2 regions of the Arthrobacter sp. TmtSoilC77 genome follow, and region 1 is predicted to be linked to the other one. Evidence: predicted binding sites of a transcription regulator. Region 1 holds the regulator's gene; the other holds the start of a gene.
What was found. Region 1 encodes Rex, which represses fermentation and respiration genes when NADH is low (regulators of the CRP and FNR family bind a similar motif). Its sites were predicted from a motif close to CTTGTGAANNNNTTCACAAG; they were not measured.
Positions count from the first base shown of each region.

Region 2: a site for Rex is predicted at 9,595-9,614, ahead of AC6I99_RS13260 (glyceraldehyde-3-phosphate dehydrogenase). Genes of this name have one in related genera too.

Region 1 covers NZ_AP046050.1:3,812,288-3,827,016, reverse strand. Annotated here, with positions in the region: gene AC6I99_RS17590 (IS110 family RNA-guided transposase) at 1-759, opposite strand, end outside; gene AC6I99_RS17585 (glutaredoxin family protein) at 1,064-1,318, shown strand; gene AC6I99_RS17580 (redox-sensing transcriptional repressor Rex) at 1,402-2,109, shown strand; gene AC6I99_RS17575 (hypothetical protein) at 2,152-3,027, opposite strand; gene AC6I99_RS17570 (hypothetical protein) at 3,291-3,989, opposite strand; gene AC6I99_RS17565 (YceI family protein) at 4,195-4,746, opposite strand; gene AC6I99_RS17560 (histidine phosphatase family protein) at 4,962-5,627, shown strand; gene AC6I99_RS17555 (TlpA family protein disulfide reductase) at 5,632-6,237, shown strand; gene AC6I99_RS17550 (cytochrome c biogenesis CcdA family protein) at 6,243-6,998, shown strand; gene resB (cytochrome c biogenesis protein ResB) at 6,998-8,716, shown strand; gene ccsB (c-type cytochrome biogenesis protein CcsB) at 8,716-9,783, shown strand; gene AC6I99_RS17535 (hypothetical protein) at 9,833-10,477, opposite strand; gene AC6I99_RS17530 (PLD nuclease N-terminal domain-containing protein) at 10,483-10,926, opposite strand; gene AC6I99_RS17525 (DUF4229 domain-containing protein) at 11,014-11,325, shown strand; gene AC6I99_RS17520 (1,4-dihydroxy-2-naphthoate polyprenyltransferase) at 11,358-12,239, opposite strand; gene AC6I99_RS17515 (AMP-binding protein) at 12,300-13,439, opposite strand; gene AC6I99_RS17510 (1,4-dihydroxy-2-naphthoyl-CoA synthase) at 13,449-14,399, opposite strand; gene AC6I99_RS17505 (CPBP family intramembrane glutamic endopeptidase) at 14,472-14,729, opposite strand, start outside.
Region 2 covers NZ_AP046050.1:2,875,488-2,890,216, reverse strand. Annotated here, with positions in the region: gene AC6I99_RS13315 (L-idonate 5-dehydrogenase) at 1-904, shown strand, start outside; gene AC6I99_RS13310 (FadR/GntR family transcriptional regulator) at 901-1,629, opposite strand; gene gnd (NADP-dependent phosphogluconate dehydrogenase) at 1,859-3,295, shown strand; gene AC6I99_RS13300 (oxidoreductase) at 3,410-4,243, shown strand; gene epsC (serine O-acetyltransferase EpsC) at 4,250-4,834, opposite strand; gene cysK (cysteine synthase A) at 4,876-5,811, opposite strand; gene msrA (peptide-methionine (S)-S-oxide reductase MsrA) at 5,878-6,402, opposite strand; gene AC6I99_RS13280 (Nif3-like dinuclear metal center hexameric protein) at 6,575-7,486, shown strand; gene AC6I99_RS13275 (zinc ribbon domain-containing protein) at 7,576-8,313, shown strand; gene AC6I99_RS13270 (YaaA family protein) at 8,334-9,098, opposite strand; RNA gene rnpB (RNase P RNA component class A) at 9,156-9,547, shown strand; gene AC6I99_RS13260 (glyceraldehyde-3-phosphate dehydrogenase) at 9,834-11,321, shown strand; gene AC6I99_RS13255 (hypothetical protein) at 11,393-11,602, shown strand; gene AC6I99_RS13250 (HNH endonuclease family protein) at 11,725-12,525, shown strand; gene AC6I99_RS13245 (acyltransferase domain-containing protein) at 12,510-13,364, opposite strand; gene def (peptide deformylase) at 13,369-13,938, opposite strand; tRNA gene AC6I99_RS13235 (tRNA-His) at 14,076-14,148, opposite strand; gene orn (oligoribonuclease) at 14,281-14,729, opposite strand, start outside.

The sequences.
Region 1 (14,729 bases):
AACCGTGACTGTTTGCCGGCCGAGGGCGTCGATGATCTCATCTGCCAGGCGTTCGCCCATGCGCGGGGCGAGCTTGGTCAGCCGGTTCGCGATCCGGCGCCTGCCGGCGTGACGCAGCGCTTCAGGGGTGGGCCAGGTCCGCAGCAGATCCTGGACCGCGGGATGATCCAGCCTGGGACCAAGCACCCGCTCAAGCGCCGGGTGGATCTGGGTCAACAGCCCACGGATCCGGTTGGACGTGGCCGTGGCCTGCTTGGCCAGATCATCATCGAACCCGCACAGCATGCCCAACTCGGCCAACTGCTCGTCAGCGAGCCGGACCGAGCGCAGGGTGTGCGGCATGGTCCGGGCCGCGTCGGCGATGATGAACGCGTCGCGGGCATCGGTCTTGGCCTCCCCGGGATGCAGGTCCGCGATCCGGCGCATCGCCAAACCAGGCAAATACCCCACCAGAACACCGGCGGCCTGGGCCACCGCGACCGGCAACGCACCAATGGTCGCTGGCTGGTCAACTACCAGCAGGATCCGGCCGTGATGCTCCAACTCGGCCAGAATGTCTTGGATCCTGGCCTCGTCGTTAGGCAGCGCCCGGTCCAGCAGCTTCTTTCCCGCCCGGTCCACGGCAACGGCATGATGCTCGCCCTTGCCCACATCCAGTCCGATGAACACCTCAACCGTTTCGTGTTCTGCGATCACGTTGGCACCTCCAGTCGTAGTCAGCTCCCGTGCTGGCCTGTCCGCGGTGTCAGGGCCCGGCATCCACGTTACGCACGACGTTCCCACACTGTCCTGCCCCTATAAGCGGTCTCCCCGACACCTGCCAACCCCGGTGACAACACTCTCAAGATCATCAACAACAGAGGATCACAATCATGCCGGGATCAGCAGGCCAGCACACCCACATCCTGCACCAGGAAACGGGCTACGAAAAAGGTAACGAGGGGTGGCCGGGAGGGGGGTGGGATGTGAGAGAGGGGTGGCCGGGAGGGGGTGGGATGTGAGAGAGGGATGGCCGGGAAGGGGGTGGGATGTGAGAGAGCGTTGGGGCGGTTACCGTTGTGTCATGGCTATTCCCGACGTCGTCCTCCTCACCAAAGCTGACTGCCACCTGTGCACGGAGGCACGTGCCGCCGTCGAGCGCGTTACCTCGGCACTGGGCATCCAGTGGACCGAGCAGGCAATTGACGGAAAGGCAGAACTGCAGGAGCGTTACGCGGAGGAAATTCCAGTGGTGCTGGTGGATGGGGTCCAGCGCGACTTTTGGAAGATCGACGAGCAGCGCTTGACCCGTACATTGAAAAAAGTTCTCGAAGGCTGAGGACCACGGGACTCTGTTACCCGGAAGTACCGGCTTTTGTTGAGTCCGCCCAAGGGCCATAGAGTGGAACAACAAGCGACGCAATGGAGAAAACCGTGACTGCGCTGGAACCGTCCCCGGGGGCAACAAGCGGGGACAACGAACCTGCCGCCAAGCAGATCCCGCCCGCGGCTGTGGCCCGGATGACTCTCTATTTGCGCGCGCTCAACTCGCTCCTGGCAGAAGGCGTGGAACGTGTGTCATCGGACGCGTTGGCCGAGGCTTCAGGCGTCAGCTCCTCCACGCTCCGCAAAGACCTTTCCTACGTGGGCTCGTACGGGACCCGCGGGGTGGGCTACGAAGTCCAGTACCTGAGCCGTCACATTGCTGCAGCCCTTGGCCTGACGCATGACTGGAAGGTCGCAATCGTCGGCGCCGGTAACCTCGGCAAGGCCCTGGCGCGGTACGGCGGCTTCGAGTCCCGGGGATTCGACGTCGTAGCTATTTTCGACGCAGACCCCATGGTGATCGGCAACGAGGTGGGTTGGTTGCGGGTCAGCGATTCAGCGGAACTTGAACGTGTCCTGGAACGCACCCACACCAACATGGTGGTGCTGGCATTGCCCGCCACAGTGGCCCAGGAAGTCTGTGATCGCGTCATCGCTGCCGGAATCCGGAGCATCCTGAGCTTTGCTCCGGTTCTCCTGCAGGTTCCGCCGCACGTGAACCTCCGCAAGGTGGATATGGCCACCGAGCTGCAGATCCTGGCGTACCACGCACAACGGGCGCAGACACCGGGTCAGGCTGTCTAGCCTTTCCGGGTCCGCGCCCGCTGTGGAACGAACTGCCGTGGTTTAGCGGCCGTACGGGTTCTGGTACGGGTTGCCGAAAGGCTGCGGCTTACGGAAATACGGAGCCGACGCCGGCAGGTACAGCAGGACGATTGCGGCAACTCCCAGCAGGATCACCAAGAGCTGCAGGATGCCATACGTAGCACCGAACTGGAACAGTCCGGCGAGGCCGAGGACGGAGATCGCCGCGAAGACGGTGCCCAGGATCCTGGCCCAGTTCTTGCCCTTGCGGACCGGGAATGCAACCAAGGCGTAGAGGCCCAGGGACACGATGGCTCCAATGATGGCGGCAACGACGATACCGCCACGCATGCCTTCCAGGGAGCCTTCCGGGAATTCGGTGCCCTGCTGTGCAGCCTGCTGGATCATCGAGTTGATGAAGGCATCCGAGCCGGTGGTGGCCAGGATCAGCGAGCTGATGGCGGACAGGATGCCCGCTGCGATGATCATCCAGAAGGAGATGTTGACCAGCGGGGGAACCGTAGCAGGCCCTGGCTGCTGGCTGGGCCAGTTGGTGTCCTGCCCGTATTGCGGGGCCTGCTGACCGTAGGGAGACGGCTGCTGGCCGTAGGGCGACTGCTGACCAAACTGCGGCGACTGTTGGCCAAACTGGGGAGCCTGCTGACCATATTGGGGAGCCGGGGGCTGGCCATATTGGGGAGCAGCCGGGGACTGCTGACCGTACTGCGGAGCGCTGGGCTGCTGACCATATTGGGGAGTCTGCTGGCCGTACTGCGGTGCCGACGGCTGACCGTACTGTGGCATGGATGGCTGGCCCGGCTGCTCAGGCTTGTTGGCGTCGCCCTTGTTATCACCGGTGTTGGGATCGCCCGGTTTGGCGTCCCCGGCGTTGGACGGCGGGTATGGAGGGTTGCTCATGGCATTCCTTTGCTTGTTCGACTGCTGGTACGGCTGCCGGGATCAGCAAAAAGACCCTGCCCCCAGCCTGGTTCTGCTTCCACCGTACCTCCGGGGTCCGGTGCTGCGGATGATCACACGCAGGAATTTCCTGCTTCAGATGAAATCATCACGATGGCGTACGCCTTCATGATGAAGGCCGCGGTGGTCCAATGGACCACCACGGCCTTGTGCACCTGTCAGGGCGGCTTGGATGAGAGCCCGACGGCGGTACTTCAGGCAGGTTAGACGGCGCCCTTTACTGCCTTGAACCACAGCTGCGAGTTCGGCAGCCACATCAGCACAACGGCCACTGCGCTGACCAGGAAACCGAACCAGTTGCCACCCAGGCCTGCACCGGGTCCGCCGGCGTTGATGGAGCCGAAGATGGCGAGCAACAGGGAAACTGCGGCAAGGACGGTGAGGGCGAGGCGTGCCCATTCCTTGCCTTCCTTCATCTTCATGGCAAGGACTATCTGGGCGGCTGCAACAGCAAGGCTGATGATCAGGAGAACCAGGAGGAGTGCGGCAACTCCCGGCATGAAAGCGAACGCTGCGATGATGGCGAAAAGCCCGATGAGGCCAAACAGGAGGCCCAGGAGTCCCGAGATGACCCAAATGAAGTACGACACTTTGAGCTCGGTGGGCAGGCCCATGGTCTTGAAGAGGCCCGAGAAACCACCTTGCGGAAGGATGTCATTGAAATTGCGGGGGCCGTCGGTGGGCATTTCGAAGTGGAAACCGCCCGCCTGTCCGGGCTGGCCTGGCCCGGGCTGCGAGTACTGGCCAGGCTGCGAATACTGACCTGGTTGCGACGGCGGCTGGTAGCCCTGGGGTGGTTGGTAACCCTGCGGTGGTTGGTAACCCGCAGGAGGAACATTGCCGGGCTGCGGAGGCTGGGCGCCGGGCTGCTGAGGCTGTGGTACTTCGTCTGGGTTACTCATGGCATCACTTTAGACCGCAGGTTGAGGGATGCATAGGAAATTCGGAGCTGCCTCGCAGTGAACTACAGGGTGTTTGCCGAATAATCGCAGGGTGACTTCCGAGTACGCGAATGAGTATGCGAAACGGCGCCCCCACAGCGGAACTGTGACGGGGCGCCGTTTACTCGGGACTGCTGTACGAGTTCCCGTGCAAGCTGCTGTGGATCTAGGCAGCTGCCGGTGCGATGAACGCGAGTTCCAGGTTGATGACAACCTTGTCGCTGACCAGGACGCCACCGGCCTCAAGCACGGCGTTCCAGGTCAGGCCGAAGTCCTTGCGGCTGATGGTGGTTTCGCCGGAGACGCCTGCACGGGTGTTGCCGAAGGGATCCACTGCGACGCCGTTGAATTCGGTTTCGATGGAAACTTCCTTGGTGACCCCCTTGATGGTGAGATCGCCCACAAGATCGAAGCCGTCGCCGTTTGCCTTGACGTGGCGGGAGACGAAGGTGATCTCCGGGTACTTCTCCACATCGAAGAAGTCTTCGCCCTTGACGTGGCCGTCGCGGTTGACGTCGCCGGAGTCAAAGCTGGCGGTCCGGATGGTTGCGTTGACCTTGGAGTCCGTCAGCGTCTCGCCGACTTCGAGGGTTGCTTCGGCATCCTTGAAGACGCCGCGGACCTTGCTGATACCTGCGTGGCGGACGGTGAAGCCGATCTCGCTGTGGGAAGCGTCGAGGGTCCAGATGCCGGTGGTGACGTTGGCGGGAAGGGTCATCATGATGTTTCTCCTGTATGTAGTGGAAGGTACCGCTTGCTTGCCCGGCGGACTGGTTGATGCATTTACTTGAAACGTCAACCGAGCTTCGTGTCTAGTATAAACATGCATATGCATCTTTTATTCCAACTCCACGGAACATTTTGAGAAAACTTTGAGTTCTACTGACGGTAGAAGATTTCGGATCGCCCCGCTTCTTTGAGAAACTGGTAAACATGCCCCAAGCAACTGTCCATCTGCTTCGCCATGGCGAGGTCCATAATCCCGATGGCGTCCTCTATGGCCGGCTGCCTGAATTCCATCTCTCCGAGCGGGGCCGGGAGATGGCCCGCATGCTGGCCGAGCACTTCACCGTCCGCGCAAACGAGGGTGCCAGGATTGTCCACTTGGTCGCCTCGCCGCTCACGCGCGCCCAGGAAACGGCAATGCCCACTGCCGAGGCACTCCATCTCGATATCCATACAGACCCCAGGATCATCGAAGCAGAGAACCACTTCGAGGGACTCCACCCCACGCGCAGCGAATTCCTGAAGCCCAAGCACTGGCTCTATTTCCGGAACCCCCTGCGCCCGTCCTGGGGCGAGCCCTACAAAGAGCAGGCCGCACGCGTCATGGCTGCCGTTGAAGATGCGCGCGTCAAGGCGATCGAACTGGGTGGCGACGGCGCGGAAGCGATCCTCGTCAGCCATCAGCTTCCCATCTGGTCCACCCGCCTGTCCGCCGAGGGCCGCCGGCTGGCGCACGACCCCCGTAAGCGTGAGTGCACCTTGACCTCCCTGACATCCCTGGTCCTGGACGAGGACGGCAGGATTGTGCGGGTCGAATACAGCGAACCTGCTGCCGTGCTCCTTCCCGGTGCAGCAAGCACTCCGGGGGCGTAGGCACATGAACAACAACGTTTCGCGTCGCGGCGTGCTCACAGCCGGTGGTGTCCTGTTGGCAGGACTTACCATGGGCCTGTCGGCCTGCGCCCAGAAGGACTCCCTCGCAGAGCAGGCCCGAAAAGGCGACAACAAGAACTACGTGGCCGGGGACGGTTCCGTCACCGAGTTCGCCAAAGCCGACCGCGCTGCACCGGTGGCGCTCAAGGGGACACTCTTCAATGGGGAGACGGTCAAGCCCGAAGATCTCAAGGGTAAAGTCACGGTCTTGAACTTCTGGTTCGCGGCCTGTGCCCCGTGTCGCGTCGAAGCTCCCCAGCTTGAAGCCCTGCACCAGGACTTCAAGGACCAAGGCGTTCAATTCTTCGGCGTTAACCTGCGTGACGAGAAAGCCACCGCAGAGGCCTTCGACAAGACCTTCAACCTCACCTACCCGAGCTTCAACGACAAAGACGGGGCCGTGCTCCTGTCTGTGTCCGGAATCGTGCCTCCGGGCGCGGTGCCCACCACATTGGTCCTGGACAAGGAGGGCAAAGTTGCCTCCCGCGTCCTCGGCGAAATTGAGAAGAGCACGTTGAAGGCCCTCATTACGTCCGCAGTGGCTGAGTAGTACCAATGAACAGTCCTTTCGCCGAGACGATCCTGAACGGATCACTGCTGCTTGCCGTGCCGGTCGCGCTGCTGGCCGGACTCGTCTCGTTCCTTTCGCCGTGCGTGCTGCCACTCGTCCCCGGCTACCTTGGCTACGTCACGGGACTGACCGGCGTCGATCTCCAAAAGCAGCGGCGCGGCCGCATGCTGGCAGGTATTGGGCTGTTTGTGCTGGGCTTTTCGGTGATCTTTGTCCTCCTGGGCGGTGCCTTTGGGCAGCTTGGGACCCTCCTGACAGGCCCGCAGAACGCCTGGATCACCCAAGTGCTGGGCATTCTGGTCATCCTCATGGGCGTCGTCTTTATGGGTGGCTTTGGTTGGCTGCAGCGCGACGCCAAAATCCATGCGAAGCCTCCGGCCGGCCTGTGGGGCGCGCCGCTCCTGGGGCTGACGTTCGGCCTGGGGTGGGCCCCATGCATCGGGCCCACATACTCCGCGGTACAGTTGCTGAGCTTGTCCGGCGGATCGTCGGCGGCAAAGGGTGCGCTCCTGGCCTTCGTTTACAGCCTTGGCCTGGGTATCCCGTTCCTCCTGATCGCCCTTGCCGTCCGGCGGGGCATGGGCGTCATGTCCTTCTTCCGGACGCACCGCCTGGCGATCCAGCGGTTTGGCGGAGGCATCCTGATTTTGCTCGGCATCCTGATGGCCACCGGTGTGTGGGGAAACTGGGTGACCGAGTTGCAGTACTGGTTCCAAACCGATGTGAAGTTGCCAATCTGATGAGCGAGTCCGTGAAAGCCAAGAAGAAGTCACCACCCGCTGAAAGCACGAACACGAAGACAGCGGAAGGAAAACTCCAGCAGGCCAAGTCCGAGGCCGCGCTGCCCTCCTTGGGTATCCTGGGCATGCTTCGGTGGGCTTGGACCCAGCTGACGAGCATGCGGACGGCGTTGTTCCTGCTGCTCCTGTTGGCCGTGGGCGCGGTGCCGGGGTCCCTGTTCCCGCAACGCCCTGCGAACCCTGCGGTTGTCACCCAGTACATCAAGGACAACCCGTCCTATGGTCAGCTGCTCGACGCCCTGCAGCTCTATGACGTGTACTCGTCGGCCTGGTTCTCGGCCATTTACATCCTGCTGTTCATCTCCCTGATCGGTTGCGTCACCCCGCGGGCCATCGCCCACTACAAGGCGATGAAGTCGCAGCCGCCGCGCACGCCCAAGCGCCTTTCGCGACTGCCGGAGTACGGCACCTTGGCGCTGCCCGCCGACGCCGGGATCCCGGCGTCGAAAGCTATCAACGATGCCGCCGGACTGCTCAAAAGGCGCGGCTACCGCGTGGAAGTCAGGGACGTCGACGGCGACCTCCCGTCCCTGGGTGCCGAGCGCGGCTTCCTGAAGGAAGTCGGCAACCTGGTCTTCCACACTTCCCTGATCGGCGTGTTGGTTTCCGTGGCTATCGGCGGCCTGTTCGGCTACAGCGGCCAGCGGATCCTGGTAGAGGGCGAGACGTTCGTCAATACTTTGGTGGGTTACGACCAATTCACGCCGGGCACCAACTTCCAGAGCAGTTGGCTCCAGCCCTACTCCATTCAGTTGGACAAGTTCGAGGCCACCTTCGATCGCGAATCGCCGAAGAAGATCGGCCAGCCCATCGACTACACCGCTGAGGTCACCACCAAGGAAAATCCGGATTCGCCGGCGAAGAAGGAAATCCTCAAGGTCAACGATCCCATCACACTGGGCGGCACCAGCCTGTACCTCACGGGAAACGGCTACGCCCCCGTAGTGACAGTCCGCGACGGCGAGGGCAACATCGCTTTCCAGGGGCCGGTCACGGCCAAGGTCCAAGGCGACAACTACTACTCATCCGTGGTCATCAAGGTGCCGGACGGCAAACCGGACCAGCTGGCGTTCCAAGGCTTCTTCCTGCCCACGGCGTTCAAATCCGATGAGGGCATCTCCTTCAGCGCAAGTCCTGAACTCTTCAACCCACAGTTGAGCCTTGACTCCTACTACGGCGACCTCGGCCTGGACAAGGGCGTGCCCCAGAACGTGTTCGAGCTGGACGTCAGGGACCTCACGCAGCTCAACGGCCGGAAACTTGAAGCCGGCGGAATCACGCTTGCCCCAGGGATGACGAAAACGCTGCCGGACGGCAAAGGCAGCATCAGCTTCGACGGCGTCAAGAAGTACATCGGCGTGGACGTCCACCACAACCCCGGGCAGCTGTACGCGTTGATCTTCGGCCTACTGGCCGTTGCCGGCCTGGTGACTTCGCTCTACGTCAACCGCCGCCGTGTCTGGGTCCGCACTGGAACCCACCAGGACGGCCGCACCATGGTGGAGTATGGCCTGCTGGCGCGAGGCGAAGACCACCGGCTCGCGGGCGAAGCAGCAGCCCTCCGCGAACTCTTTACCCGGGAATGGCAGATCTCCTCTGACTCCGGCAACCAGGCAGCAACCCCCACAGTCTCTTCCCCAACCTCGAAGGACCAGTAATGCCCGTCATCAACGAAACCCTGGGCCAGTACAGCGAGCTGTTCATGCTGCTGGCCGCCGGCACGTACACCGTGGCGTTTATCGCGTTTGCCTGGGACCTGGCCAAGAGCAGCAAGGCGCTGCGTGCAATCGACTTGAAGGCTGCCGCCAGCTCTCCTTCAGAGAAGGTGGCGGTGGCCGCTGGTCGCGCCAGCGGACGCTTGGGAGGGGCCGACGCCGGTGGGCCGGCCGGCCGTGCCGAGCGTCCGACGTCGGGCCTCACCATCGAGGGTGGCACAGCGGCCGGTGACATGAAGTACTCAGCCGAACGGCGTGTGCCTGCCCGGGTGGCTGTGGCACTTACAGTACTGGGCGTACTCATTCATGGTGCGGGCGTTGTGACCCGTGCACTGGGCGCAGGCCGGGTGCCGTGGGGGAACATGTACGAGTTCCTCACCACCGGTGCATTCGTCGCCGTGGCAGTCTTCCTGATCGTGCTCATCCGCCGTGACCTGCGGTTCCTCGGTACGTTCGTCATCGGCCTGGCCATCATCATGCTGGTGGCTGCTTCGGTATCGTTCTGGACGCCGGTGGGCCACCTGGTCCCGGCCCTGCAGAGTTACTGGCTGATCATCCACGTCTCCATCGCGGTCCTGTCCTCGGCCCTGTTTACTTTAACCTTCGCCATGTCCGCGCTGCAGTTGGTTCAGTCGTACCGGCAGAAGAACCTGGCCGCGGGCCGGGCGGACAATCTTGGCTTCATGAGGGTGGTCCCGAACGCCCTGAGCCTGGAAAACCTGTCCTACCGCATCAACGCCATCGCCTTCATCGGCTGGACGTTCACCCTCATGTTCGGTGCCATCTGGGCTGAGAAGGCCTGGGGCAGGTTCTGGGGCTGGGACCCCAAGGAAGTGTGGACGTTTGTCATTTGGGTGGTCTACGCCGGCTACCTTCACGCCCGGGCTACCCGTGGTTGGACGGGAACCCGCGCAGCGTGGTTGTCGATCGTTGGCTACGCCTGCGTGATCATCAACTTCACACTCGTGAACACCGTCTTCAACGGTCTGCACTCGTACTCCGGGCTCTAAGCCGCGGAACGCCTTAGATTTCCGGAACGCCTTAGATTTCAGTAACGCCTTAGATTTCCGTTGCGCGCCGGCGTCCGCTTATCAGCCACGCCGTGGTGGACGGCAGGAACAACAGGATCAGGCCTGCTGCAGCCAGGACGTACTGCACGGCAAGCAGCACAGTGGACAGGATGCCTTCGCCTCCCGGCGCGACGACGAAATCGGCCGTGATCACTGTGACCACGGCGTGCAGGAGCGCCACCGGTGCCAGCAGCCAGCGCGCCCAGCTGCGGCGCCTGAAGGCCACAGCCAGCAGGACGGCTTCCATAGCGACCACCAGCGCAAGCATGGCCAGGCTTCCCAGGAACACGACGGCGGTCGCTCCCTCGATTGCCTGGGCGTCGCCGTCGGGGAGTTTTCCCGCGATAACGTCCTGGAGACGATCCAGGTGCGAATCGCGGGCAAGGAAACTGGTGACGACTACTGCGGTTCCTGCGGCAAAGCTGGCTACCCACAACCACCTGGACAGCAGCGCCGGGCCTGGTGGCCCCACGACGGCGTCGCCGGGTGCGGTTTCGACGGGCGGGCTAGGCGAGCCGAGTGGGGGAGGAGACAGGGAAACGCCGGAGCTGGACTGCGGCGTGGACGGTGGTGGCCCGCCGATGGGTGACGCGGTAGTAGAAGACTGCCGTGATCCATCAGCTTGCCGGGCCATGTTCCCTACTTCAGTTCGTCGGTGCCATGGGTATCCGGCTCGCCGCGTTTGGCATCGCCGGACTTGTACCCGGGGGCTTTATTGCCCTGGCTGCCCTCCTGGCCATCAGTACCATTGAGTTTTCGCTCTTTGGCTTCCAGCTCTGCCTTGAGCTTCTTGAGGCGCTCTTCTTCGGCGGTGTTCCGGCGGCGGGTTTCGAGGTTGCGGAGGAACTCGGGATCGTCATCCGGGGCGGTGGGGTGGCGGCGGATGGGCTGCGCCGAGGGCTTGCCGTAGGGCCTGCCGAAGATGAACCAGAGGACTGCACCCAGAAGGGGCAGGACGATCATGACCACGATCCAGGCGGGCTTGGAGATGCCGCGTGTGTATCTGCCATCGGTACGTATCACGTCCACGAGGGCGTAGACGAAGATAACAAGGACGACGACGACGCCAACAACCCGGAGCATGCACCAAGTCTAGTCGCCGGAAGGCATTCACTGGACGCCCGGCTCCGGCTGTGATCAGAGTGCAACCATACGGGCGGCTAAACTTGGATAGTGGCTTTCCTGAAGTATTCCCTCATCCGTTTGGCGCTGTTCGTGCCGCTGTTCATCCTGTTCGCCCTTTTGCAGGTGGGCTGGATCCTGGCGGTGGTCTTCGCGGGGCTGATCGCGTTCGCCATCAGTTACCTCTTCTTCCAGAAACAGCGCGACGCCGCCACTGCGGCCATCCGGGAACGCTTTTCCGGCCGGGCCAAGCCCATTCGCACCGCTGGCGAAGTTGAGGACGCCGAGGCGGAGGATGGCCTGGTGGAGCAGAACCCGGACATTGCCGTCAACAACGACAAACGCCCGGGTTCCAAGTAGCTTTCGTTACAGAAGCTCAGAAGCTCGGAAACTCAGAAGCCGCGGCTCAGGATCAGGCCGAGCGAGAACAGCAGGCTGTAGCCGAGGTTGATCAGTCCGGTCTGCTTGAGCACGGGAATGAGGCTCTTGCGCTTCTTGCCGTTGACCATGAGCCAGGCGGGCATCAGGCAGGCGGGGATCAGCAGAAGAACGATCAACATCCACGGCTTGGTGGGTGCCAGCACAATCACCAGCAGGATGGCGACGGCCAGCATCAATACGTAGCTCTCGCGGGCATGCCTGTCTCCAAGACGCACGGCCAAGGTCCGTTTGCCTGCCGCTGTGTCCGTGGGAATATCCCGGACGTTGTTGGCCATAAGCAGGGCGCAGGCGATGAGCCCAGTACCGATCGCGCCGATGACTGCTGCAAGGCTGACCTGTCCGGCCTGGGTGTAGGTTGTGCCGAGCGTTGCTACCAGTCCGAAGAACACGAAGACGAAGACGTCGCCCAAGCCAAGGTAGCCGTAGGGGTTTTTGCCGCCCGTGTAACCCCAGGCCGCCAGAACGCAACCGAGGCCCACCAGGATCAGCCACCAGGTCTGGGTGATGATGACCAGGATCAACCCGCACACCATGGCCGCGCCGAACAGTCCAAAGGCCGCCCACTTCACTTGCTCGGGCTTGGCGAGCCTGGAACCAACCAGGCGCAGTGGCCCTACCCGGTCCTCGTCCGTCCCGCGGATGCCGTCCGAGTAGTCATTGGCGTAGTTGACGCCCACTTGGAGGAGGAGCGCCACGAGCGCCGCCAGGATCGCATTCGGCAGCCGGAAAGCATGGAGCTCGTACGCCGCTGCCGAACCGATCAGTACGGGCGCGATTGCCGCGGGCAGTGTGCGGAGCCGGGCTCCTTGAATCCATTGTGCAGCTGTCGCCACGTGTAGTACCTCGTGTATTTCGCGTTGATCTTTGGTCGGAGTCATGAGGGCAGAACGTGTCTATTGTCCCTGATGCACGGCGGAAAGCTGTTCGATCATGGCCAGCCGGTCCGGTTTTCCGTTGGGCAGCATCAGCAATTCCTTCCTGGCGACCACAGTCTTGGGGGCCAGAACTCCCAATGCTGCTTCGCGGCGGGCCGTGAAGCCCTTAAGCCCTTCCGGCGAGGGGTCGGACATGGCCACGTAGGCTGCCACGGCCTGGCCCCATTCTCGCGACGGTACACCCGCGACGAAAGCTGCAGTGACGCCGTCGAGCTCTTCCAGTTTGCTTTGGATATAGCCGGCAGAGGCCTTGACGCCGCCGCTGATGATGACGTCGTCGGCGCGGCCCAGGACAGTGAGCTTGCCGTCACCGGCAATTTCGCCGAGGTCGCCCGTGACGAACCAACGCACGCCGTCTTCCTCGAGGAACGCGGACTTTGTGGCCCGCGGGGCGTCAAGGTAGCCCGCCGCCACGGTGTCGCCGCCCAGCAGGATGCGGCCTTCCAGTTCGCCCTCGCCGATGCGGACCTCGACGCCGTCCAGCGGCTCGCCGTCGTACACGCAGCCGCCGCACGTCTCGGCTGATCCGTAGGTGGTCACCACCTTGAGGCCCTCGGCATGGGCGGCGGCAAGGAGTTCAGCCGACGCTGGCGCGCCGCCCAGCAGGATGGCATTGAAGCGGCGCAGCGCGGCAAGGGTTTCCGGTGCGGGGGAGTCCAGGAGCCGCTGCAGCTGGGTGGGGACCAGCGACGTGAAGCGGATCTTGTCCGTCAGTTCCCCCGCCGCAGCGGTGAATGCCTCGGGCGTGAAGCCGTTCGACTGGTCCATCACCCAGGGCCGCGTCCCTGCGTAGAGCGAGCGGACCAGGACCTGGACGCCGGCCACATACTGCAAGGGCAGTGCCAGCAGCCATTGGCCTTCGCCGCGCAATGCCATGGCCGTTGCCACGGAGGAGGCCGCCAGGGCATCCACAGTAAGGATGGTGGCCTTCGGTGTTCCGGTGGAGCCGGAGGTCCGTACCACCACCGCGGCCTCTTCCACGCCGGTCTCTACCGGAACGGCTTCCGGCCGCCCGTCCTCGTGAACCACGATTTCGACGGCGGGACCCTCGCCATGCAGGGCAGTGGCCAGTGCTTTGAGTACGGGATCGATGTCCACAGGGGAGTCCTAGAAGTAGTAGGGGAAGTTGGACCAGTCGGGGTCGCGTTTCTGGAGGAAGGCTTCCTTGCCCTCCACGGCCTCGTCCGTCATGTAGGCCAGCCGTGTGGCTTCACCGGCGAAGACCTGCTGCCCGGCCAGGCCGTCATCGGCCAGGTTGAAGGCGAACTTCAGCATGCGGATGGCCTGGGGGGATTGGCGGGCGATATCAGCCGCGTACTCCAATGCGACTTCCTCCAGCCGCGCGTGGTCCACGGCCTCGTTGACGGCTCCCATCCGGACCATGTCCTCGGCGGAGTATTCGCGGGCCAGGAAGAAGATCTCCCGCGCGGCTTTCTGCCCTATCTGGCGGGCCAGCAGCGCAGAGCCGTATCCGGCGTCGAAACTTCCCACGGTGGCGTCAGTCTGCTTGAACTTGCCGTGTTCGCGGGAGGCGATGGTGAGGTCGCTGACCACGTGGAGGGAATGTCCGCCGCCGGCTGCCCAACCGTTGACGACGGCGATGACCACCTTGGGCATGGTCCGCATGAGCCGCTGGACTTCCAGGATGTGAAGGCGTCCGGCGCGTGCGGGATCGATGGTTTCCTGGGTGTCTCCTTGGGCGTAGCGGTAGCCGTCCCGGCCACGGATCCGCTGGTCGCCGCCTGAACAGAACGAGTGCCCGCCGTCCTTTTCCGACGGTCCGTTGCCCGTGAGCAGCACGGTGGCAACGTCAGGAGACATGCGCGCGTGGTCCATGGCCCGGTACAGCTCGTCCACAGTGCCCGGACGGAAGGCGTTGCGGACCTCGGGGCGGTTGAAGGCGATACGTACAGTGGGGAGATCCTTGACCGTGCCGTCGCTGGAACGCTCAACTTGCCGGTGGTACGTCATGTCCTTGAAGTCGTCGAAGCCGGAAACGGTGCGCCAGCGTGAGGGGTCAAAGATGTCGGAAACCTTGGCAGGGAGTTGGTTGTTCACAGTCCGAGTCTAGTAATGGCCTCGGCTGATGCAGAACTCGCGGCCTTGGCTGCAGGTCCTGGCATGCCTCTGTTACCCGGTGGGGAGGAAGTCCGGCGGGATCGCATAAATGAGAACCACGGCCAGGAGGTTCTTGGCCGCATGGACGAAGTAGGAGAACATCAGGTTCTTTCCCGTCCACACATAGACCGCCACCAGCACAAGGGCCATGCCGAGATAAGGCGCAAGAGCCGACAACGCCAGCCCTTCCCTGCCCACAACATGGATCGAGGCGAAAACTCCTACCGAAATCGCGCAGCAGATCCAAATGTTCACGTACTGCGACAACTT
Region 2 (14,729 bases), 940 kb from region 1:
GCACTACTGGCTCCACGGCGCGGCGGGGGAATCGATTCTGAAGGCCCCGATGGTCCTGGGCCATGAAATCGTTGGCGTCGTCATCGAGCAGGCAGCCGATGGCAGCGGCCCTGGCCCAGGAACGCCCGTGGCGGTGCATCCGGCAACCCCGGCCCCGGGCGAGGTCCGCTATCCGCAGGACCGGCCCAACCTTTCCCCGGGTTGCACGTACCTGGGCAGCGCGGCACGCTACCCGCACACCGACGGGGCCTTCAGCCGCTACGCCACCCTTCCCTCGCGGATGCTGCGTGCCCTGCCGGACACCCTGGATCTGAGGACCGCGGCGTTGGTGGAGCCTGCCAGCGTGGCCTGGCATGCCGTCGCCCGGGCCGGTGACGTCGCGGGGAAGACGGCCCTCGTGATCGGCAGTGGTCCCATCGGCGCCTTGACGGTCGCCGTCCTGAAGCGGGCCGGCGCGGCCAGGATTGTCGCCGTCGACATGCATGACAAGCCGCTGGAGATCGCCAAAGCCGTCGGTGCCGATGCGGTCCTGAGGGGTGACGAAGCGGACGCCATCGCGGCGGTGGACGCCGACGTCGTCATTGAGTCCTCAGGCAGCCACCACGGCCTGGCCTCGGCCATCAAGGGAGCAACCCGCGGCGGGAAAGTGGTCATGGTGGGGCTGCTGCCCTCGGGCCCGCAACCGGTCTTCATCTCCCTGGCCATCACCCGCGAACTGGAACTGCTGGGATCCTTCCGCTTCAACAACGAAATCGATGACGTCATTGCGGCGTTGGCGGACGGCTCGCTGTTTGTGGACCCCGTGATTACGCACGAGTTCGACCTCGCACACGGACTTGAGGCATTCGAAGTAGCCAGGAACTCAGCCCGGTCAGGCAAGGTCCTGCTGAACTTCCAGGATTAGTTTTTCGCCACGGGTACGAAGACGCGGGGCTGGTCGTTCCAGCTGGGGGCCAGCTCCGCGATCGTTTGGCGCATTATTTTTCCGGCCGCATCCCTGGCCTGCTGTCCGTCGCCGGCGTCGATGGCGTGTGCGACGTCAATATGCCACTGCAGCGCCTGCTTCTGGGGGTGTTCCGGCATGAGGCCGTGCACTGTGCGTCCCGTCAGGGTCTCTGTCACCTGGCCAATCAGGTTGGCAAACATCTCGTTTCCCGAGCCGGAGAGGACCAGTGCATGGAACCGGATATCGAGGTCAAGGAACCGTGCCATGTCTCCGGCGTCGCCGGCTTCCTTCATGGCCAGCGAAATATCCACGAGTTCCCGGCGAAGGGTTTCCGGAGCGTTTCCGGCTGCGAGTTCCGCAGCAACAGGCTCGACGGCGGAACGCAGCTCAGCGAGCGACCTCAGTTGGGCGCCACGGCCCTCCCCGGCCAAGCGCCAGCGAATGACCAACGGATCAAAGGGATTCCAGCGATGGGCCGGGAGGACGCGGATTCCGACACGCTTGATGGTTTCCACCAGGCCCAGCGACTGCAGGACGCGGACGGCCTCCCGGACCACCGAGCGCGAAACGTTGAGCTCGTCTTCCAAATGTTCGGCCAGCATGACGTGGCCAGTGGGAAGGGCGCCGCCCACAATCCGGGTTCCCAGATGCTCTACGGCGCGGTGGTGGAGGCTGGTTGACATAGACGTAAGCATAGTGCGGGGAACGCATTCCGCGTGCCGTCCGATGCCGCTTGGCGCCGCTCGGAAGTCCCGCACATCATAGACTGTTTATGACGCGGCGCCGTTCCAAAACGTGGGCGCCGCTTTCCTGCTCATGGCTTAAATACGTATGGTTTATTACAGCCCCTGGTTATGAAATCGCTTCCTGCTGTCCGCAGGACTGTTTGTACACGATCGAATTGGAGTTTTGATGTCAGCACACATCGGTGTCACCGGCCTCGCGGTGATGGGCGCCAACCTGGCCCGCAACCTGGCCCGCAACGGCTTCACTGTGGCTCTCCACAACCGCTCCGTGGAAAAGACCGACGCCCTGCTGGAAAAGCACGGCACGGACGGCGACTTCATCCGCACTGAAACGCTGCAGGAACTCGTCGACTCCCTCGAAAAGCCCCGCCGTGTCCTGATCATGGTCAAGGCGGGCGCTCCCGTGGACAACGTCATCGAGCAGCTGGAACCGCTGCTCGAGGCCGGCGACATCATCATCGATGCCGGTAACTCGCACTACGAGGACACCCGCCGCCGCGAAGCCGCGCTGGCCAAGAAGGACCTGCACTTCGTTGGCGTCGGTGTTTCCGGTGGCGAAGAGGGCGCATTGAACGGTCCCTCCATCATGCCCGGTGGCTCCAGGGAGTCCTATGACGCCCTCGGCCCGCTGCTGGAGAAGATTGCCGCAAAGGTCGACGGCGAGCCGTGCTGCGCTTGGATCGGCACCGACGGTGCCGGCCACTTCGTCAAGATGGTCCACAACGGCATCGAATACGCCGACATGCAGGTCATCGGTGAAGCATTCGATCTCCTCCGCTCCGGCGCCGGCATTGAGCCCGCCGAGCAGGCCAGGATCTTCGCTGACTGGAACAAGGGCGATCTGTCCTCCTTCTTGATCGAAATCTCGGCCGAGGTTCTGGGCCACGTCGACGCCAAGACCGGCAAGCCGTTCGTTGATGTCGTCGTGGATGCTGCAGGCCAGAAGGGAACCGGACGCTGGACGGTCATCTCCGCACTGGAACTCGGCTCCCCGGTCTCCGGCATTGCCGAGTCCGTTTTCGCCCGCGCATTGTCCTCGCAGGCCGAGCAGCGCAAGCTCGGCCAGGAACTGCTGGCCGGCGAAGAGGCTTCCGTGGAGATCCCCGCGACGTTCGTTGAGGACGTCCGTCAGGCGCTGTACGCCTCCAAGCTGGTTTCCTACGCCCAGGGCCTGGACATGCTGACCTCCGCCGCGAAGGAGTACGGCTGGGACCTCAAGCTGGACGAAATCGCCTCGCTCTGGCGCGCAGGCTGCATCATCCGCGCAGAACTCCTCAAGGACATCACCAAGGCCTACGCTGCCGAGGAGAAGCCTGCCAACCTCCTGTTCGCGCCGGCTTTCACCAAGGCCATCGCTGAGGCCCTCCCGGCCTGGCGCCGCGTTGTAGCCACCGCTGTCCAGCTGGGCATTCCGGTTCCGGTCTTCTCCTCCTCGCTGGCCTACTACGACGGCCTGCGCCGCAAGCGCGTTGCTGCTGCCCTGATCCAGGGCCAGCGCGACCTCTTCGGTGCGCACACCTATGGCCGCGTTGATGCCGAAGGTACGTTCCACACCCTGTGGGGCGAAGACAAGTCCGAAATCTCGGCCGTCGACACCCACTAAGGTTCCGCAGCAAGGCCGGTTCTTCCCCGATACGCTGGGAGGAGCCGGCCTTTGCCATGCCGGAAGAGGTACTGGGCCATCGTGGCGAGTGCCACGAGCCAAGGAGCCAGAGCCATGACCGAGCGCATCGCTTTTGTCACAGGGGCATCTACCGGCATTGGTTTTGAGACGGCGCGCGCCCTGAGGTCCGAAGGGTTCATTGTCTACGCCGGTGCGCGCAGGGTGGAGAAGATGCATCCCCTTCAGGCGCAGGGAATCACCGTCATGCACCTGGACGTCACAGTAGAAGAGTCCATGGCCTCAGCTGTGGCGCTTGTTGAAGCTGCACACGGGCACATAGATGTCCTGGTGAACAACGCAGGGTACGGCTCCTACGGCTCCCTCGAGGAGGTTCCCCTGGCAGAAGGCAGACGCCAGTTCGAGGTGAACGTGATGGGTTTGGCGAGGATGACGCAACTCGTTATTCCCAGGATGCGGCATGCGGGTTCTGGCCGGATCATCAACGTCTCGTCCATCGGCGGAAAGATTTATGAGCCCCTGGGCGCTTGGTACCACGGGACCAAGTTCGCAGTGGAGGGGATGAGTGATTCTTTGCGGCTCGAGTTGAAACCGCACGGCATCGACGTCGTACTCATCGAGCCCGCCGGAACGGACACCGAATGGGGCACCATTGCCGGGGAAGGCCTCTTATCCGCATCCGGCAAGGGTCCATACAAGGGGCAGGCCCACGTCATGGCAGCAGCCTTGGCCTCAACATCCGGACAGCTGATATCCACGCCTCCGAGGGTAGTGGCCAAGGCAATAGTTCGCGCGTCAACGGCAAAACGCCCCAAGACCCGCTACCCGGTGGGTAGGGGAGCCTGGAGCGTCCTGGCCTTGCGCAGGGTTCTTCCTGACCGCGTGTTTGACGCCGTGCTGTGGAACTCCTACAAGAGGTTTACCGGCTAGCTCAAACTAGATCCGGTATTCGATGTAGTACTCAGCCGGGTCAACCGCCGGTTTGGTTTCGGATTTCGCGTCGCGGTGCCGCCACGTCGCTGGAATGCCGGTGATGATCGACTCCGGGGGAGCGTTCTTCACCACGACGGCGTTCGCACCAATTGCGCTGTCTGCGCCGATGGTGATGGGTCCCAGGACCTTGGCGCCGGCGCCGATGGTCACCCGATCCCCGATGGTGGGGTGGCGCTTGACCTTGGCAAGGGATCGGCCACCCAGCGTCACACCGTGATAGATCATCACGTCTTCGCCGATTTCGGCCGTTTCGCCGATGACGACACCCATACCGTGGTCGATGAAGAAGCGCCGGCCGATGGTTGCGCCGGGATGGATTTCGATGCCCGTCAGGAACCTCGCCAACTGTGAAATCAGTCGGGCAGGAAAGCGAAGGGCCGGGTTTTGCCAGAGCTTGTGGGTCACGCGGTGTGCCCAGATGGCATGCAGGCCGGAGTAGGCGAAAAAGTTCTCAAAAGAACCTCGAGCCGCCGGGTCATGCGACCGGGCGGCGTCGAGGTCTTCCTTAAGCCTTGCGAAGAAGCTCACAAAGACCTTTCTACAGGAAATGAATGCTTGCGGGCGAAGTGTTAGCCGCGGATGTCGTCAAAGAGGACAGTGGAGATGTAACGCTCCCCGAAGTCCGGCACGATCACGACGATCAGCTTGCCCTTGTTCTCCGGACGCTTGGCGACTTCCAGTGCACCCCATACCGCGGCACCGCCGGAAATACCGGCCAGGACGCCTTCCTTGGAACCAAGGGCGCGGGCGGTGGCAACGGAGTCTTCAAGGGTCGCATCGAGAACTTCGTCGTAGACGTTGGTGTCCAGGACCTCCGGGACGAAGTTGGCGCCCAGACCCTGGATCTTGTGGGGACCCGGGCTGCCGCCATTAAGGATGGGGGAGTCCTTGGGCTCGACTGCAATGATCTGGACTTCGGGCTTGCGCTCCTTGAGGACCTGTCCGACGCCGGTCACGGTACCGCCGGTACCGACGCCGCCAACAAAGATGTCTACTTCGCCGTCGGTGTCCGCCCAGATTTCCTCGGCAGTGGTGTTGCGGTGGATCTCCGGGTTGGCCGGGTTGGCGAACTGCTGCGCCCAGATGGAATTCTCCGTGTTGGCAACAATCTCCTGGGCCTTTTCAACAGCGCCGCGCATGCCTTCGGAACCGGGAGTCAGTACGATCTCTGCACCGTAAGCGCGAAGCATGACACGACGTTCGGTGGACATGGTCTCAGGCATGGTCAGGATGACCTTGTAGCCGCGTGCGGCACCAACAAGGGCCAGAGCGATTCCGGTGTTGCCGGAGGTGCCCTCGACAATTGTTCCGCCCGGCTTCAGGGCACCGGACTTTTCGGCGGCGTCAATGATGGCCACACCGATGCGGTCCTTCACGCTGTTGGCCGGGTTGTAGAACTCAAGCTTGACCGCAACGGTGGCCTCAAGGCCTTCGGTCAGCCGGTTCAAACGGACCAGCGGAGTGCGGCCGACCAGCTGGGTGACGTCGTCGTAGATCCTTGCCATGAAGATTATGCCTATCTCTGAAGAGGGAATGCTGAGGTCAGCCTAACCAGCAGGATCGAAACCCTGCTAAGCAGTTAGCCATGCAGAGTAATATTTCCGCGCTTTGGCCAGTTTTGGATTGATGATGACCTGGCAGTAACCCTGGTACGGGAATTTGGCGTAGTAGTTCTGATGGACTTCCTCTGCCTCATAGAACTCGGGTAGCCGGCTCACTTCCGTCACAATCGGATCGGCCCAAAGTGCTTGCGCGCGCTCGATGGCTTCTTCGAAGAGGATCTTTTCCTCCGTCGTGGTGTAGAACATCGACGAACGGTATTGGGTACCTGTGTCGTAGCCCTGCCGGTTCAACGTGGTGGGGTCATGCAGCGCGAAGAACATGTCAAGAATGACCTCCTCCGGCACCACGGTCTCGTCGAATGTCACCGCAACTACCTCTGCATGACCGGTCATTCCCGAGCAGACGTCGTAGTAGTCAGGGTTTCGGACATGGCCACCCGTATAGCCCGAGACCACGGAACTGACGCCGCGGGTTTTCTGGTACACGGCATCAAGGCACCAGAAGCATCCACCACCAAGTACAAAAGTTTTCATGATCTCTTCAATGGATTGGAGGGGCTGATGATTCCCGCAATACCTTACGGGACAATAACGCCACCGGGAACGCCACCGGGAACGCCACCGGGAACGCCACTGGGTACGTCACTGGGCAGGCGCGGCAGCAACCAAGACTGCCCTATCGGGCCCAGTAGGTAAGAATAAGAGTATGGAAGCAGTAGACACCGCCATTTCCGATGCGGATTCCGGCGACGACGCCGGGACAGTGGAAGCAAGCGGGGACCCGACCCTTGGCCAGGTGTTGCTTGCTGTTGAGGAACTCTGGCCGGAATCCTTGGCTGAGGATTGGGATGAGGTAGGCCTCGTGGTGGGGCGCCCCACCGCGCCGATCACCAAAATCCTGTTTGCCGTGGATCCCACCCTGGCCGTCATCGACGAGGCCATTGAGTGGGGTGCAGGACTCCTCATTACGCATCATCCGTTGTTGCTCAAAGGCGTGAACTCCGTCGCGGCCACGTCCGCGAAGGGATTGGCCGTGCACCGTCTTATCGAGGCGGGCACCGGACTCCTGACCGTCCACACGAACGGTGACTCCGCCGTCGGGGGCGTATCGGACGTGTTGGCGGACGCCTTTGGCCTGGAAAATGTTGCCCCACTGACCCCTGCCGCCAATGGCTTGCCCGAGGAAGGCATTGGCCGGGTTGGAGATCTTCCTGAGCTCATGACCTTGGGTGATTTCGCTGCCCGCGTCTTTGGGATGCTCCCCGCAGTGGCCGGAGGGGTCCGCGTGGCTGGCGACAAGGACGGTCTGCTGCGGCGCGTCGCCGTCTGCGGTGGCGCCGGGGACAGCTTGTTCGATGCCGTCAGGGCCAGCAACGCAGATGTGTATGTGACAGCAGACATGCGGCACCATCCGGCGTCGGAGGCGCGGGAAGGTACCGTCAACGGCCGTCCGTACCTCATTGACGTATCGCACTTTGCCAGTGAATGGCTGTGGCTGCCCGTAGCCGCGGAAGCGCTCGGCAACGTACTGGCTGATCAGGGCTACGACGTCGAGATCCGTGTGAGCAGCACCAACAGCGATCCCTGGGACTTCATACTCACTCCCGGCGGGGACTAGAGTCTAGAAGATACGGACAGTCCCAATAAAAAGGGGCCCGTCCATCCGGAACTGATCCCCAGGCCCGGAAGTAACAAGCGGAGGTAAGCGTGGCGAAAGCAGCACCGGCAGAACAATTGAAATTGCTTGAACTGCAGGGACTGGACGCCAGGCTCAAGTCGTTGGCAGGCCGCCGGAAGGTGCTGGAAACAGATCCCCGGATAGCTGACCTGCAGGATGCACTCAACGTTGCCAATGGTGAGTTGGGCGCGGCCAAGATGGCCGTACACGACGCCGAAGCCGAACTGCGTCGTTCGGAAGCTGACGTGGAACAGGTCGCATCCCGCATCGAACGGGACGAAGCCAGGCTCAATAGCGGAACCGGCCTCTCCAAGGACCTCGTAGCGCTCCAAAGTGATATTGCGTCCCTTAATAAGCGCCGCTCCGACCTTGAAGATGTTGAGCTTGAAATCCTGGAACGTTTGGACACCCTGCGGGAGCGCCAGGCCGCGCAACAGGCCATCGTGGACGACATCCAGGGTTCATTTGCCGGCATCCGCGCCGAACTGGATGAGGCGATTGCTGAGATCGCGGCCGAGGAAACCGTGGTCCGTGGGCAGCGTGCCGCTTTCGCGGAGGCCCTCGACGCCGGAATGCTTGCAGTCTATGAGAAGACCATAGCCAAGCGCGGCGTCGGTGCCGCCAGGCTCTTCCACGGTAAATCGGAAGGTTCAGGGATGATGCTCAGCCCCGGCGACCTCGCTGAAGTCAAGGCTGCGGCTGACGACGACATCGTCTTTTGCCCTGATTCCGGATGCATCCTGGTCCGTTCGGCCGAGTGGAACTGACCTAGCCGAGCGGAACTGACCTAACTGCCCAGAATGATATTGAGGGCATGCGGCTTGCGGGCCGTCCCGGGAACAAGTTCCGCTGCCCAGACTTCCTTGGCGGCCTTCAGCAGTTGATCGGGCGTGGCAGCGGCCTTGCCGCGCCTGGTCAGCAGATGCCTGGCAAACTCGCCACGGGTGTGTTTGGCGAAGTGGCTGACCACCGTGCGCTTGCCGTTTGCCTCGTTGAATACATTCACCGTGACGGTCTGCGCTGCCGGGGGAGCCCACGCAGCTGCATACGTGCTGGAACGGCAATCAACCAGCAGCTCTCCTTCAGCCCGTTTGGCGAGGGCCGCATTCAGGTTCGGCTTCCAGAAGGAGGCGAGGCGTCCGACGTCGGGCAGTGCGGTTCCCATGGACAGCCGGTAAGCCGGCACCTGGTCACCAAAACCGATAACGCCCCACAGTGCCGAAACCACCAAAATCGTTTCGGTTGCCTTGCGTCGTTGGGCCGGCGTCATGGACTTGAAGCCGAGCGCGTCATACAGGACTCCTGAGTAGACCTGATGGGCCGGGGCCGCCGGTTCCGCGTGCAGCCGGGTATTACGTTCGACGTCGTCCTTCAGCGAGGCACCTACGCCCAGCAGTGCCAGCGCGTCCTCGTGGGCGCTGACGGTGCCCAACGATTCCAGGACCTTCGCGCGGTACGGGTTCAGCTCCGGAAAGCTGAGCGACTCCCATTCGACGGCGGGACCTTTGACGGCGGGGGTCTTGCCTTCGGAAGGCGGCAGCAGAATCAGCACCAGACGATATTACCGGGGACCGGGGCAACCCTCGACGCCGGTAGACTGTACGGCGGATGGGTTGACCAGGCGGTCGCGCGTCACGCAAGTGGCTCGAGGAACGTCCGGGCTCCGCAGAGCAGGGTGGTGGGTAACGCCCACTCGGGGTAACCCGCAGGCCAGTGCCACAGAAAACAGACCGCCTGCGCGTGCTGATGCTTGCATCAACATGCGGCAGGTAAGGGTGAAACGGTGGTGTAAGAGACCACCAGCTCCCTGGGTGACCGGGGAGGCTAGGTAAACCCCACCCGGAGCAAGGCCAGACAGGGCACGTTTGAGGGCTGCTCGCCCGAGTGTCCGGGTAGGCTGCTGGAGGGCGCCGGCAACGGCGTTCGTAGATGGATGGCCGCCACTCCTTTGCCGGCAACGGCAAGGGATGACAGAACCCGGCGTATCGGTCAACCCATCCACATATTTGCCACTGAGGTCCCAGGCATGTGATGTCCATTGTGACTGCCATGTGAGTGATTTCACGCCCCCGGGCGCCCAAGAGGGCGCCCTTCCGCCTTAGACTTGTTATGAACGTAGATGTTCTGCCGCCGGGACTGCGTTCGCAGCCGGCGGTCTTTTCTTTGCAATCGTTCAAGGCGCTGTGGGTGGACCGAAGCCCGTCCAGTGCTCGTGCCGCAGGATTACTCCGGGCGGCCGCCATCTGCATACGAGGACGTATGTGGTTGACCCAAGGAAGGTAGTTCTGTGAGCCAGACGTCAGATTCTTGTCTTGATAAGTGGATGGGCCGGGAGGCTCTCGCCGAGGCCATGATTCCGGTGATCGGCCGGTTGTACCGGGAAAACAACGTGGTCACGAGCATCCACGGCCGGAGCCTGATCAACAAGTCGACCATGAACATCCTGAAGGCCCACCGCTTTGCGCGCCGGATGAGCAACACCGAGCTCCTGCTCGAAGAAACCGCACCCCTGTTGAACGCTCTTGCCGAGCTGGAACTCGGTGCGGCTGCAATCGACATTGCCCGTCTCACGGAGAAGTTCCGCGTCGAGGGCCACGGCACCTCGTTGGATGACTTCCTGCGGGCCGAGCTCGCGGAAATCGTCGGAAAGCGTGGCGCTGATGACCGCACCAGCACCGACGTCGTGCTGTACGGCTTTGGGCGCATCGGCCGCCTCCTGGCCCGCATCCTGATTGAAAAGGCCGGTGGCGGGCATGGCCTGCGGCTGCGTGCCATCGTTGTCCGCAAGGGCGCCGAGAACGACCTCGTCAAGCGTGCCAGCCTCCTGCGCCGCGACTCCGTACATGGTTCCTTTGAGGGAACTATCCGCGTGGACGAAGAAGCAAACACCATCACCGCCAACGGCGTTCAGGTCCAGGTCATCTACTCCGACAACCCCGCAACCGTGGACTACACCGCCTACGGCATCAAGGATGCCCTCGTAGTGGACAACACCGGGCGTTGGCGCGATGCGGAAGGCCTGTCCCAGCACCTGCAAAGCAAGGGTGTTTCGCGCGTCCTGCTGACGGCTCCGGGCAAGGGCGACCTGAAGAACATCGTCCACGGAATCAACCAGTCCGACATTTCCGATGACGACAAGATCGTCACGGCCGCGTCGTGCACGACCAACGCCATTACCCCGGTACTGAAGGCCATCAACGACAAATTCGGTATCATCCACGGCCACGTTGAGACGGTGCACTCGTTCACGAACGACCAAAACCTGATCGACAACTTCCACAAGGGAGATCGCCGCGGCCGCTCGGCAGCACTGAACATGGTCATCACGGAGACAGGGGCAGCCAAGGCTGTTGCCAAGGCGCTTCCGGAACTTCAGGGCAAGCTCACCGGTAACGCCATCCGCGTACCTACCCCGGATGTTTCCATGGCGATCCTGAACCTCAACCTCGCCAAGGGCACCACACGCGATGAGGTCAACGACTACCTCCGCGAAATGTCGCTGCACTCACCGTTGCGCAAGCAGATCGACTACATCGACTCCCCGGACGTTGTCTCCACCGACTTCGTTGGGTCCCGCCGCGCAGGCATCGTTGATGGTCTGGCCACTATTTCCAATGACAAGAACCTCGTGCTCTACGTTTGGTACGACAACGAATTCGGCTACTCCTGCCAGGTTGTCCGTGTCATGGAGGAAATGGCCGGCGTCAACCCGCCGTCCTTCCCTGCCCGCGACATCGTGGCGCCTATTGCAGTGCTTGAGGCAGCGAACGCCTAAGCCGGGAAGTATTCACGGGTTTCCCGGCTGTGTTACTGGTATCAGCCGGGAAACCTGACCAAAATGGGTTCATGGAAAATGAATCGACTTTGGAACACGAGACAACGCTGGAACATGCGCTGGATGTAGCACGGGCCAACCACAAGCAGGCACAGAAACTGCTGGACCAGGCCATCGCAGCAAACGCGGCGGGGGACGTCAGCGACGAACGCGTCCAGCAATTGCGTACGCTGCTGGAGGTGGCTGCCGAAGACCTCCAACGCGTTATGCGTGAGCAGTAACCCGGGGAAGTTCCCCATCACTGCAGTGTGACTTCTCCTACACACTGTGGATATCGGCTCTGACTGTCGGTGCCGTGTCCTACGCTCATAGGACACGACCCACCCCGACTGGACGGAGCCCCTTGAGTATCACCTGGTCTGCCTACAAACGCGCGCGCAGACGATCACGCCAGGCGTGGGCCATTCTAGGATTGGCAGCCGTAACCCTCGCGGCAGGACTGTCCTGGTTCTTCACCACCGGCCAGTTCGATGCAGCCGGGCCATGGGTGTCCGGTCCCAGTGAAGCGCCGGTATTTAATCCCGCATGGATGAAACCCATTACCGGCATCGAGGCCGTTCCCGCGGAGAAGGCAAGCGCGGCACTCGCACAGCTGGAAGTTAAAGGACGCGCATCCCAGGAAGACTATGAGCGAACCGCATTCGGCCAGGCGTGGCTGGACGCCGATCGAAACGGATGCGATACCAGGAACGACATCCTGCGCAGGGACCTGTCGTCCGTGGAGTTCACCAGTGGTTCCTCATGCAGGGTTGCCACCGGAGAGTTTCAGGAACCCTACACGGGCGCCCACGTAACCTTCCGTCGGGGCCAGGACACCAGCGCTGAAGTTCAGATTGATCACATTGTCGCCCTGGCCGACGCATGGCAGAAGGGTGCCAAGCAGTTAACGCTGCAGCAACGCCAAAGGCTGGCAAATGATCCGTTGAACCTGATTGCGGCTGATGGGCCGGAGAACGTGAAGAAGGGCGCCGGCGACGCGGCCACGTGGCTCCCTCCGAACAAGAACTTCCGGTGTCACTACGTAGCGCGCCAGATCTCCGTCAAGGCAGCGTACAAGCTGTGGGTCACGCAGTCGGAGAAGGATGCCATGATGCGCGTCCTGTCTTCTTGCCCGGATCAGCAGACCATCTACAGCGCCAGGTGACCGTGCCCCAGTTGCCAGGTACCGCCGTCGTCGATTCTCTCCAGGACTATGCGCTGGAGCGAAGTCTCCCGGGGTAGTTTGTCCAGGTTCCCGAGCCCCCGCTGCCTAAACGTGAAGTACACGGCATCAGTGGGGGCATCGGTGCACCGATCCAGGGTGAAGCGGCGGGCGAAGGATGCGATGTTGCTGTCAGGAAGCCGCGCAACCAGATAAGGATCCAGCATCCAGGACTCGCACGTGGCCACAGTGGCCGGTTTGTCCGGGAAATAGTGGGGAAAGAACCAGCGAGCCTCGTTAAAGCTGGCGTCGACCAGCGCAGGGGAGAGGCCGCCGTCTTCGGGAATATGGACACCCAGGATCCAATCGGATGCGTACGCCACGTTGCCCCCTGGGCCGTCGTCACGCCGGCTCCGGATCAAATGGAATTGCAACCGGCCGAGGCGGAACAGATTCCCTGCCATGTGCAACGTCAGCCAGCTCCAGGTGTCCAGGCCGAAATGTCCATGGACGCGGCGGTTGATGCGCAGCTGGAGCCCTACGTCGGCCAACGTGGCTGCTGAGACGTCAGTGCTGATACCCAGTTCCAGATGGTATGCGTGGACTCTGGGTGCGAAGCGGAGCAGTGCCTCGATCCAGACGCTCTCGACGGGCTGGCCGGGCCAAATCCGGTCGGGAGAAATACTGTCGGCCGGAAAAGTGCCAAGCCGCTCCTGCAGAAGCTCCAATGCTTCCAGGACGTGGCCACTGGGGGCTCTGTCCAGGAGCGAGGCGCATTCCACGGCGTCCTCGCCGGCAATGTCCAAGAGCTCGAACAATGCTGCATGGGGTGCCTGGCTCATCGAATCAGTGTCCGAACGGGTCAGGGTCGACGCCAGGCATCCATGTCAATCCGGGAACGCCCCAACCGTTCTTCTTGGCCTGCTTCATTGCCTTCCTGGCATATCGGTCCACAAGGCGGTTGACGTAAAGCTTGCCGTCCAAATGGTCGTACTCGTGCTGCATGACTCGAGCGAACCAGCCCGTGGCTTCGAAGTCCACAGGATTCCCGTCACCATCAAAGCCTTGGACGCGGGCCCATTCGGCACGCTGCAGAGGGTAGTGCTCTCCGGGGAAGGACAGGCAGCCCTCAATGTGCTCTTCCGGGTCCGGGAGGGCGCCTGAGACCTTTGAGAGGGTCAACACGGGATTGACCAGAACGCCTTGATCAGGGGCGTCGTCGTTCGCGTACTTATACACAAAGATGCGCTTCCCGACTCCTACCTGGGGTGCGGCGAGGCCTACTCCGTTCGCGGCTTCATTGGTTTCAAACATGTCCGCGATGAGTTTCCGGAGATCGTCATCGAATACTTCGACTTCACTTGCCCGACGATGCAAAACGGGTTCGCCCCAAATGGTCACAGGGAGGACGGTCATCTCAGCTCTTCCTTGGTTGATCGCTGTGTTCCGGAAGCAACCCATGCGACTGCAGCCGGGCCAAAACAAAACAAAGGCCGCACCGGATAACCGGTGCGGCCTTTGTGGAAACCGGCTTTTTGAGCCAATCTCGGCGGGGTGAGCGACGGGGGTTGAACCCGCGACCTCCTGGACCACAACCAGGCGCTCTGCCAACTGAGCTACGCCCACCATGTGCCTTTTTCGGTAACTCCGTATGACCGGCATTCCGTGAAGGCAACGACAAATAGCTTACCTGCTGTTTTGGGGTGAAAAGTCCACTTTTGCCGGTTTCGACGAAAAAACCTTCAAAAATGGCGCAGATCACATAGTTTCCGTTGAGCCCAGAGTCTCGGCAGTAGCCGTGATGTCCTTGGAGATGCGCTGCGCGGTAGCCGTGTCAGGCCCAGGGGCGGGCACAAAAACGGCCTGCCTGTAGTAACGGAGCTCGTCGATGGAATCCTTGATGTCCCCCAGTGCGCGATGTCCGCCATGCTTGGCCGGCGACTGGAAGTAGGCCCGCGGGAACCAGCGGCGCGAGAGTTCCTTGATGGTGCTGACATCGATGACGCGGTAGTGGAGGTGCTCCACAATGTTCGGCATGTCCCTGGCCAGGAACATCCTGTCCGTGCCCACGGAGTTGCCTCCGAGTGGGGCCTTGCGGGGGTCCGGAACCCACTTCTCGATGTACTCAAGCACCTGCGCCTCGGCCTCGGCCATCGTCTTGCCGTGGGGGAGTTCGTCAAGGAGCTTGGAGCGGGTGTGCATGTCTC